One region of the Ensifer sp. PDNC004 genome, then DNA from elsewhere that is predicted to be linked to it. Evidence: riboswitches for the same ligand, from Rfam matches in the RefSeq annotation. Region 1 holds a riboswitch; each other region holds the start of a gene.
The links. Region 1 has a riboswitch for cobalamin ahead of nrdH (glutaredoxin-like protein NrdH). Riboswitches for the same ligand answer to the same signal wherever they lie in the genome.
Positions count from the first base shown of each region.

Region 2: it holds a riboswitch for cobalamin, as region 1 does, so the genes downstream of both, JVX98_RS08025 (CbtB-domain containing protein) here and nrdH (glutaredoxin-like protein NrdH) in region 1, are expected to answer to the same signal.
Region 3: it holds a riboswitch for cobalamin, as region 1 does, so the genes downstream of both, JVX98_RS17965 (aromatic ring-hydroxylating dioxygenase subunit alpha) here and nrdH (glutaredoxin-like protein NrdH) in region 1, are expected to answer to the same signal.
Region 4: it holds a riboswitch for cobalamin, as region 1 does, so the genes downstream of both, JVX98_RS30570 (ABC transporter substrate-binding protein) here and nrdH (glutaredoxin-like protein NrdH) in region 1, are expected to answer to the same signal.

Region 1 covers NZ_CP070352.1:1,326,769-1,328,962, forward strand. The annotation lists gene nrdE (class 1b ribonucleoside-diphosphate reductase subunit alpha) at 1-262, opposite strand, end outside; gene nrdI (class Ib ribonucleoside-diphosphate reductase assembly flavoprotein NrdI) at 232-648, opposite strand; gene nrdH (glutaredoxin-like protein NrdH) at 661-882, opposite strand; cobalamin riboswitch at 1,271-1,497, opposite strand; gene JVX98_RS05920 (acyl-CoA thioesterase) at 1,648-2,194, opposite strand, start outside.
Region 2 covers NZ_CP070353.1:22,300-24,493, reverse strand. The annotation lists gene JVX98_RS08035 (NAD(P)H-binding protein) at 1-155, opposite strand, end outside; gene JVX98_RS08030 (TetR/AcrR family transcriptional regulator) at 260-952, shown strand; cobalamin riboswitch at 951-1,213, shown strand; gene JVX98_RS08025 (CbtB-domain containing protein) at 1,254-1,430, shown strand; gene JVX98_RS08020 (CbtA family protein) at 1,628-2,194, shown strand, end outside.
Region 3 covers NZ_CP070353.1:1,986,809-1,989,002, reverse strand. The annotation lists gene JVX98_RS17970 (DUF6656 family protein) at 1-288, opposite strand, end outside; cobalamin riboswitch at 606-807, shown strand; gene JVX98_RS17965 (aromatic ring-hydroxylating dioxygenase subunit alpha) at 911-2,155, shown strand; gene JVX98_RS17960 (hybrid-cluster NAD(P)-dependent oxidoreductase) at 2,157-2,194, shown strand, end outside.
Region 4 covers NZ_CP070354.1:479,520-481,713, reverse strand. The annotation lists gene JVX98_RS30570 (ABC transporter substrate-binding protein) at 1-937, opposite strand, end outside; cobalamin riboswitch at 1,087-1,281, opposite strand; gene JVX98_RS30565 (helix-turn-helix transcriptional regulator) at 1,474-1,797, opposite strand; gene JVX98_RS30560 (DUF899 domain-containing protein) at 1,991-2,194, shown strand, end outside.

The sequences.
Region 1 (2,194 bases):
CGAAGTTGAACGAATACTGGTCCAGCACGTCCTGCTCGTAGTAGCCCTCGGTCACCAGATAATCGAGCTTTTCCCGCAGGTTATGGAAGAAGACCGTGTTCTGGTTGACGTGCTGGAGGAAGTATTGCTTCGCCGCCTGCCGGTCCTTGTCGAGCTGGATCTTCCCCTCCTCGTCGTAGAGGTTCAGCATCGCATTCAGCGCGTGGTAATCCAGCGCCGCTTCCGTCGCCTTCAGGGGGCGTTCGAGTGTTGTGACGTCCAAAATCGTTCCATCCCGTTTTTGACATTGGCGACGTCCTCGTCGGTTCCGAGCAGCTCGAACCGGTAGAGGTAGGGCACCCGGCACTTGTCCGAGATCACGTCGCCGGCGATCCCGTAGGTCGCGCCGAAATTGCTGTTGCCCGCTGCGATCACGCCGCGGATGTGAGAGCGGTTGCCCGCGTCGTTCAGGAAGCGGATCACCTGTTTCGGCACGGCACCTCGGCCATCGTCGCCGCAATAGGTCGGTACGATGAGCACATAGGGCTCCGAAACCGTAAGTGCATCCTTACTTTCTTTGAGCGGTATGCGGGCCGCGCGAAGGCCGAGTTTCTCGACGAAGCGATGGGTGTTTTCCGAGCGGCTGGAAAAATAGACGATCAGCCCCATCGCTTCTCTCCCTCAGGAAAGCGCGCTGATCATGTCCGGGCGGAACCCCGCCCAATGCCGCTCGCCGGCGACGACCACTGGAACCTGCCGATAGCCGAGACCCTGCACGAGCGCGAAACCGTCGGAATCCTCGGAGATATCGACGATGCGATAATCGATGCCCTGGCGGTCGAGCGCGCGGGTGGTGGCGGTGCATTGGACGCAGGCGGGTTTGCTGTAGACGGTGATCGACATGGGTTCCTCGTGAGGGGCTGGCAAATGGGCGCAAAAAATCGGCGGGTCGCGCGAACGCGAACCGTGGGCTTGACGATAGGGTACGAAACATCGCTCCCCGATCGCCTCGACCGGAGTGGATGTCGGCAAGCTGGCCCAAAATCGACTAGGCAGCCGGGCCGGCTCGTTCTGGTCGGGCGCTCTGGAATTTCCGCGGGTGCGGGCTCTCAGGACGCGGCCTTTCGATCAGGCGCGCAACAATGCGCACCCGTCCGCAGAAGGTGGATCTGAACTGGAAGAAACTGACATGACTTCACCCCGAAGCTTTCGACAGGCTGCCGGGGAGATGTCGAGACGATCGGGCAGGCTCATCCTGCCACGCACTCAACCCCTCCGGACACCCCGCCCGTGGACGTTTGTTGCTCGAGGCAGGTCTCCTGGCTTACGGGTCAAAGCTTTCATCCCGACCTTCCCGAGGCCTCATGCCTCAGTGGTCCAATTCCGGACAGTCGCTCGCCGTCTACAGTTGCGGGGGCAGCTACGGCATAGCCTGAGCGGAAACCCGCCGGCGCACCGTATTCCCGTCTTAGCTCCCAATCCTTGCGAATCGGAAGAACCTCGAACACTAGATATAGTAGTTCATCGCAAATCTGCGTCAATAGGTTCTATATGCTGGAGGCAGGGGTGCAGCGGTCTTTTCTTTTTCGGTGTGGATAACGGGGAGTAAATGGCGGGCGCGATCAATCCTGTGGACCGAGGGCGCCATGAGCGGCGCCCCCGGCTTGCTCAGGCGGCGAAGGCCGCAACCGGGCGGTTGCGGCTGTCGACGGCCACCATCACGAAAGTCCCGGTGACGGTCAGCACGCGCACGCCGCTGAGCAGTTCTTCCGACCAGAGCTCGACCTCGATCGTTGTGGAACTGCGTCCGGTCCGGGTGACCCGCGCCAGCGTATCGACGATCGTTCCGGCGGCGACACGCCGCTTGAAATCGCCACTGCAGGAGGCGAGCGCCATCAATTTTCCGGTCAGCCGGCTCGCGGCGACGAAGGCCGCCTTCGTCATCTGGGCGAGTGCATCGCCGCCGAAGAGCGCGCCGGCGCTGTTGGTCTGGCCCGGAAAAATGATGTCGGTCATGCCGACGAAATCGGCCGCGGGCACAGCTGGCGTGGGCTCGGCGAGCGGCGGAAGGTGCCAGTCGGCACCTTTGTCCTGCGGCATCCCAACCATGGTGAACTGTCCGCGTGAGCAAAGATCGCGGCCGCCGGTCGCAAGGTCTTCGGCCACCATCTCGACGTCGACGACCATCGAGAGCCGCCCGACGCGCACCGGGCGG
Region 2 (2,194 bases), on a different replicon from region 1:
ACCGGCGCCCAGGTCACCTCATCCGTCCAATCGAAGGAAGGCGACGCCGAACGGGCACCGATGCGGACCGCTATGCCCCGCTCCCGAACGCGCTCGGCCACCCGCCGCCCCGTCTTGCCGGTACCGCCCAAAACCAGTGTGATCTTCTGAGACATCGTTTCCTCCTGAGGTTCCACCAACAAATATGAGCATCTCTCACATTTGCAAATGTGATAAATCCTCGTATTTTAGGAGTCAAGTCAAAATGTGAGCATTACTCATGATTCCAGATGCAAGCCCCGCCACGCTTCCCGCCGACGACGAGCCTGCGCTGCGCCGGACACCGAGCCAGAAGCGCAGTCGCGAGCGCGTCGAGCAGATCCTCGCCTGCGCGACGGCGCTCATCCAGGAAAAGGGCAGCGACGCCATGCGCATGAGCGAAGTCGCTGAAAAGGCTGGAATTTCGATTGGCTCGCTGTACCAGTACTTCCCCGACAAGGCGGCAATCGTGCGCACGCTCGCCGAGCGCTACAATGCGGTCTGCAACGAGTGCATCGCGGCCGAACTGGCCAAGGTGACCTCGATCGCCGAGCTGCGCGACGCCTTCTCGCTTTTGTTCGATATCTATTACGAGATGTTCCTCGCCGAGCCGGTCATGCGCGACATCTGGTCGGCGATGCAGGCCGACAAGGCGCTGCGCGAAATCGACCTTGCGCAAAGCCGCGCCGGCGGAAAGCTGCTTGCCGATGTCTGGGCCCGGCTTGTGCCGGAGACGCCGCGCGAGGAAATCGACAGCGCCGCCTTCCTGATCATGCATCTCGGCGACTGCACAATGCGGCTTGCAGTCTCGGTCGAGCGCGCCGAGGGCGACCAGATCGTCGAGGCCTACAAGCGCATGACCATCAAGGATTTTGTCGCGGATGGACCGCGCGGCGGCGCGCACTCAATTGACAACTCCATGACACAATCCTAATCATCTGGGATCGATTGGTTCCCGGGACGCGAACGTGTTTCGGGAGTAAACGGGAATGTGACGGATGGACCCAATCTGGGCATTCAAATCACGGCCGACCCCGCGACTGTAGAGCGACGTCGATCCACCGTTCCGGAGCGATCCGGAAGAAGCCACTGGCAAGACCGCGAGAGGGCGGCCGAGCTGGGAAGGCGAGGCAGATCGAGGGCATCGAGCCCAACGCCGTGAGCCAGGAAACCTGCCACTCGATGCGGGCATAGGGCCCAACCGGGAATTTCCCGATGCCATCACGGAGGTTGTCATGGCTACGTCTACCATTTCGAGCACCCCGCTCTCCCTCAGCGATCGTCTGACCGCTGGCGTCATCGCGCTCTTCATCGGCGCATTCCTCGTCTTCGGCGCCGGCCTTGCCAACTCGGCCGTGCTGCACGACACGGCGCACGACACCCGCCACTCCTACGGCTTCCCCTGCCACTGACCGATGCATCGGAACGTGAACAACGTTCCGCATCGAACAATCTGCGGACCTGAACGCATCCGGCCCGAGCCGGATGTCGGTTTGTCTGCATTCCGGTTTTTCCGGCGTGCGAAAGCCATCCGCAGCACAGGCAAAATGGGAAGGCTCAAGGACCGCGCCGCAGCGCGTGGCTTTTGTCGTTATCGAGGGATTTCAAGATGATTGTCAGAACGCTTCTGGCCGCGATCGTGGCTGGATTGATTGCCGGTGTCTTCATGACCGGCGCCCAGGAATTGCGCGTCACGCCGCTGATCCTGCATGCGGAAGAATTCGAAGGCGAGGCTCCGGCCCCCACCGAACAGCCCGCCGCCCAGCCGGGTGCGGCACAGCCTGCCGCGGAAAACCACGACCAGCATTCGTCGCTCAAGGCCGTGTCGCCGCTCGGCGCCTTGCTCGACGCGCTGTCGCCGATCACGCCCGCCTATGCCCATGAGGGCGAGCACGAGGACGGCGGCATCATGTTCGGCATGAGCCGCTTCTCCGGCACGCTGATCGCGAACCTCGTCACCGGTTCCGGCTTCGGCCTGCTGCTCGCCGGCGTCAGCCTGGTGATCGGCTACCCGATCACGCTTCGGAACGGCGCGCTCTGGGGCGCCTGCGGCTGGCTTGCCGTGCACATGTTGCCGGCGATCGGCCTGCCGCCGGAACTGCCTGGCTTTCCGGCCGCCGAACTGGGCGACCGCCAGACCTGGTGGCTCGCAACGGTGGCGCTTTCGGCCGTCGGC
Region 3 (2,194 bases), on a different replicon from region 1:
GTAGCCGAGATGCGGCCGGCCGACGAGCGTGCGGTGGAAGATCATCTTCGGGAACTGGATCGAGGTGTGAAACCCGTTGATCCGCTTATGGGTCGTGTCGCCGGCGGTGTTGAGCTTCTTGCCCGTCCTGTCCGCAACTTCCTCATAGCTCAGGTAGCGCCGCTCGCTCGGCACCCATTGCCTGCGATTGATCCGGCCCGTGCGCAGGAATTCGGTATGAACCGCCATCTTCGGCGGGATTGTCGGCGGCGCCTCGGCTGCCGCGTCGTAGTATCTCAACTTTGCCATGATCGTCAGCGCGCCATCTGCCTGCCTGCAGGACCTCTCTCGTCCGCCGGCTAGGCTAGCGGCTCATGGTTAATGAATGATTGCCTCCTGGCTGCATCATGAGCGTTCCCCATCTGACCGGATGTCGCAAACGGGCGAAGCTTTCCCGCGTCTGCGCCGCCCGCGCCACAAAAGGCGGCAAATGCCCAAGACGTGGGCTATCTATATGTTTGTAGTGTAAAAATTCTAAGACAGGCGCCGTTGATGGCGGTTTTTCCCGTGTCGTCATTCTGGAATTGGATGTCGCTATCCGGCAGCTGCCAGGGCGGTTTCCGCGATTACATATCCCTACTCAAGGTGCCGTTTTCGAAGAGAAGGCGGAGAATTGGGAAGCCGGTCAAATCCCGGCGCTGCCCCCGCAACGGTGGTGGAGCGAAAGCCTCGGCAAAGGCCACTGGACGGTTCGTCCGGGAAGGCGCCGGGCTGGTCCGAACGGACGGCTCCTGAGCCCGGAAACCAGCCTTGACGGACATAACCGTAACGGGTTGCGGCGGGCAGCCGGATCGGAGCCGACAACGCATGGGCGTGCGCCCATGCGGGTTCCTGTCCTGCCTCTCCAAGACATGGCGCATGAGGACAGGACATGGAAACCAGAAACGATATGCTTCGAAAGCTGAAGGGCCGGCGCGACGGCTACAGCCTCGATCGGGCCTTTTATATCGATCCCGACTACTATCGGCAGGATCTGGAAAACATCTGGTACAAGGATTGGCTGTTCATCGGCCATGACTGCGAGATCCCGCGGGCCGGCAATTATTTCACCGTCCAGGTCGGCGACTACCCCGTTGTCATCACCCGCGATCGCCAGGGTGCCATCCGGGCATTGCACAACTCCTGCCGCCATCGCGGCTCGCGCGTCTGCACGCAACAGAAGGGCTCCTCGGCCAAGCTTGTCTGTCCCTATCACCAGTGGACGTACGAGCTCGACGGCTCGCTGCTCTTCGCCCGGCAGATGGGCGAGGATTTCGACAAGGCAGCCCACAGCCTGAAGCCGATCCATTGCGAAACGGTCGGCGGCTACATCTTCATCAACTTGTCGGAAAAGCCGATGGATTTCACGGCGTTCCGCGAGATGGCCTTGCCCTATCTCGCGCCGCACCGGCTCGGCGAAACCAAGGTCGCGTTCGAAAGCACCATCGTCGAGAAGGGCAACTGGAAGCTCGTCTGGGAAAACAACCGCGAATGCTACCATTGCGCCGCCAATCACCCGGAACTCTGCCGCACCTATCCCGAAGCCCCGACCGCGACCGGGGTGCAGGGCGCCAAGGATGATCCCGTGATTGCCGAACATTGGGCTAAATGCGAGGCCGAAGGCTTGCCGAGCGAGTTCAGGATGTCGCCGACCGGCCAGTTCCGCGCCGCCCGCATGCCGCTCATCGACAATGCCGAAAGCTACACCATGTCAGGCGCGCGCGCCGTGAAGAGGGCGCTTTCGGCCGATGTTTCCCAGAGCCAGATCGGCACGCTTCTGATGTTCCACTACCCGACCACCTGGAACCATGTGCTCGCCGACCACGCCATCACCTTCCGTGTGCTGCCGCTCGGGCCTGAACTTACCCAAGTGACGACGAAGTGGCTGGTCAACAAGGATGCGGTCGAAGGCGTCGATTACAATCTCGAGGAACTGACGCATGTCTGGACCGAGACCAACGATCAGGATCGCCAGATCGTCGAAGAAAATGCCTTTGGCATCCGCTCGCCGGCCTATGAGCCCGGCCCGTATTCGCCCGAGCACGAAGGCGGCGTGATGCAGTTCGTCGAGTGGTACTGCAAGTTCATGGAGCAGCGCCTTGCTGGCGACGCGGCTCCGCTTTCAAGGGTCGCCTGACATGCAGATGGCCCCTTCGTTTCACCATTTCGACGCGCT
Region 4 (2,194 bases), on a different replicon from region 1:
CGTGCGCATCCATGACGACGATGCGGTTGTTCTTCACCGCATCCATCTGGCTGGCAACCGGATCGGTCTTCAGGAACTCGATCTTCTTCAGGTAGTCGTCGGCCGGAAAGCGCCGGCGATCCATCTTGGCGATGACGATCATGGTGGGGTTGGCCTTGGCGATCGTTTCCCAACCGACGACCGGCCATTCTTCGTCCGAGCCGACCACGTTGCGGATGCCGAGCTTATCCATCATGTAGGCAGGCGCTCCCTTCCGACCGGCCACATAGGGATCGATGTCCATCTCCGCGCTGGAGAACCAGAATGCCGCAGACACATCCTTCAAATTGAGCGCCTTGGCCTGCTCGATGGCGTCGGCCTCACGCTTGGCGAGTTCTGCGACGAATGCCTCGCCCTTGTCCTGAACATCGAAGATCTGCGCGAGTTCACGCACGCCCTGATGGATGCTGTCAGTCGAGAAGAGCGCGCTTCGCGTGCCGTCCACACCCACCGAGTTGTCCTTGGCGACGCAGTCGGCCGGAAGGACATAGGTCGGAATTCCCACTTCGTGGAACTGGGTTCGGGTCGCAACGATCCCTTCGGGGCCGACGTGCCAGACGAACTGCACGGCGACGAGCCCCGGCTTCTTGGCGACGACGCTTTCAAAGCTCGGGTCGTTGTCCGCCAGGCGCGGAACCTTGGCATTGACCTCGGCAAATTCCGGCAGCACGTCATTGAACCAGACCGACGTGCCCGTAACCTTGTCGCCGAGGCCGAGCGAATAGAGAACCTCGGTTGCCGCCTGCCCGACGGTCGCCGAGGTCGCCGGTGCCTTGTCGAAGGTGATCGTCTCGCCGCAATTGTCCAGGGTCAGCGGATAGGCGGTGGGTTCGGCAGCAGCGGCGGTGGCGAAGAAGGCGAAGCCAGAGGCGGCAAGCAGGAAACGCGAAGCGGTCATGGCACATTGTCTCCGATCTGTTGATCGCGCGGATCGGAGGGGACGAGCCAGGACGCAATGATCGAACCGATGTTCAAGAGAACATCGACAGCCGGCACTTGTGGCGCGACCAACGACATCGACAACCTCCCCGGACACCCCGCCCGGCTTGTTCAGTTACAGGTGTCGGTAGGTCTCCTGACTGACGGGTCTTGGCTCCCTCTCGGCCTTCCCGGACCATCGCCCAGTGGCATTTTTCGAGAGAGGACTGGCCGCCTACAGTTGCGGGGGCAGTTTCGTTTCGCGGCGAGCCGCGGCGAATTCCCTGTTATTTCCTTTCGGAAACCGACGAGAATTCCCTACTCAACGAACGAGTGGAGCGCAAGCATGAAAGCGGCGCTTTCAAAACCACCTGCCAAGAAAGGTAGAAATTCTTTCGCGTCTCGTAATTTCACTAAATATCACTCCCCTCAAATAGCGAGAACATTGGCGATTGTCGAAAACTATACGCAAATGAATACTGTTTAAGTGATCCTTAATTCACACCATCTTCAGACTTACCCTTCGAGGCCAGTCTTCAGCCGGTCGAGAATGGTCACGACATGGGCGGCATAGTCGCTGATCCAGCGCTCGTGAATGTGCTTGATCGGCAGCGCATTGAGATAGTTCCAGCGCTCGCGTCCTGCCCGCCTGACGATGATCAAGTCGGCGTCCGCCAGCACCTTCAGATGCTGCATCACGGTGCAGCGATCCATGTCGGAAAAGGTCGCGCAGAGCATGCCCGTGGTCTGCGCCTCGCCCTTGAGACGATCGAGCATCGACCGCCTGCGCGGGTGAGCCAATGCCTTGAAAACCAGATCTTCGTCCTGCTCGCTTGACATGTTATGTTTTCACAACATATTGAAACCGGACGCAACGGAGACGGCGCCGATGAGACCGGTTTGCGAGCTTTCGCGAGCACTCCAACCGAGCCTGATGGCTGGATGCCGTCGATCGGAGTTCAGCCTTGCACCGACACCTCAAGCAAACCGCCCAAAAGGGAGATGATTGAGAATGCTGCCTAAGATCGTTTCAATGGATGAGTGGCAAGCCGCACTCGAACAACAGATTGCCAGAGAGAAGGCACTCACCCGCGCACGCGATGAAGTGAGTGCCGAGCGCCGGCGCTTGCCGATGGTCAGGATCGACAAGGACTATTCGTTCGAGGGGCCCGAAGGCACGGTAAGCCTCGCCGACCTCTTCGACGGACGGCGGCAACTGATCGTCTATCACTTCATG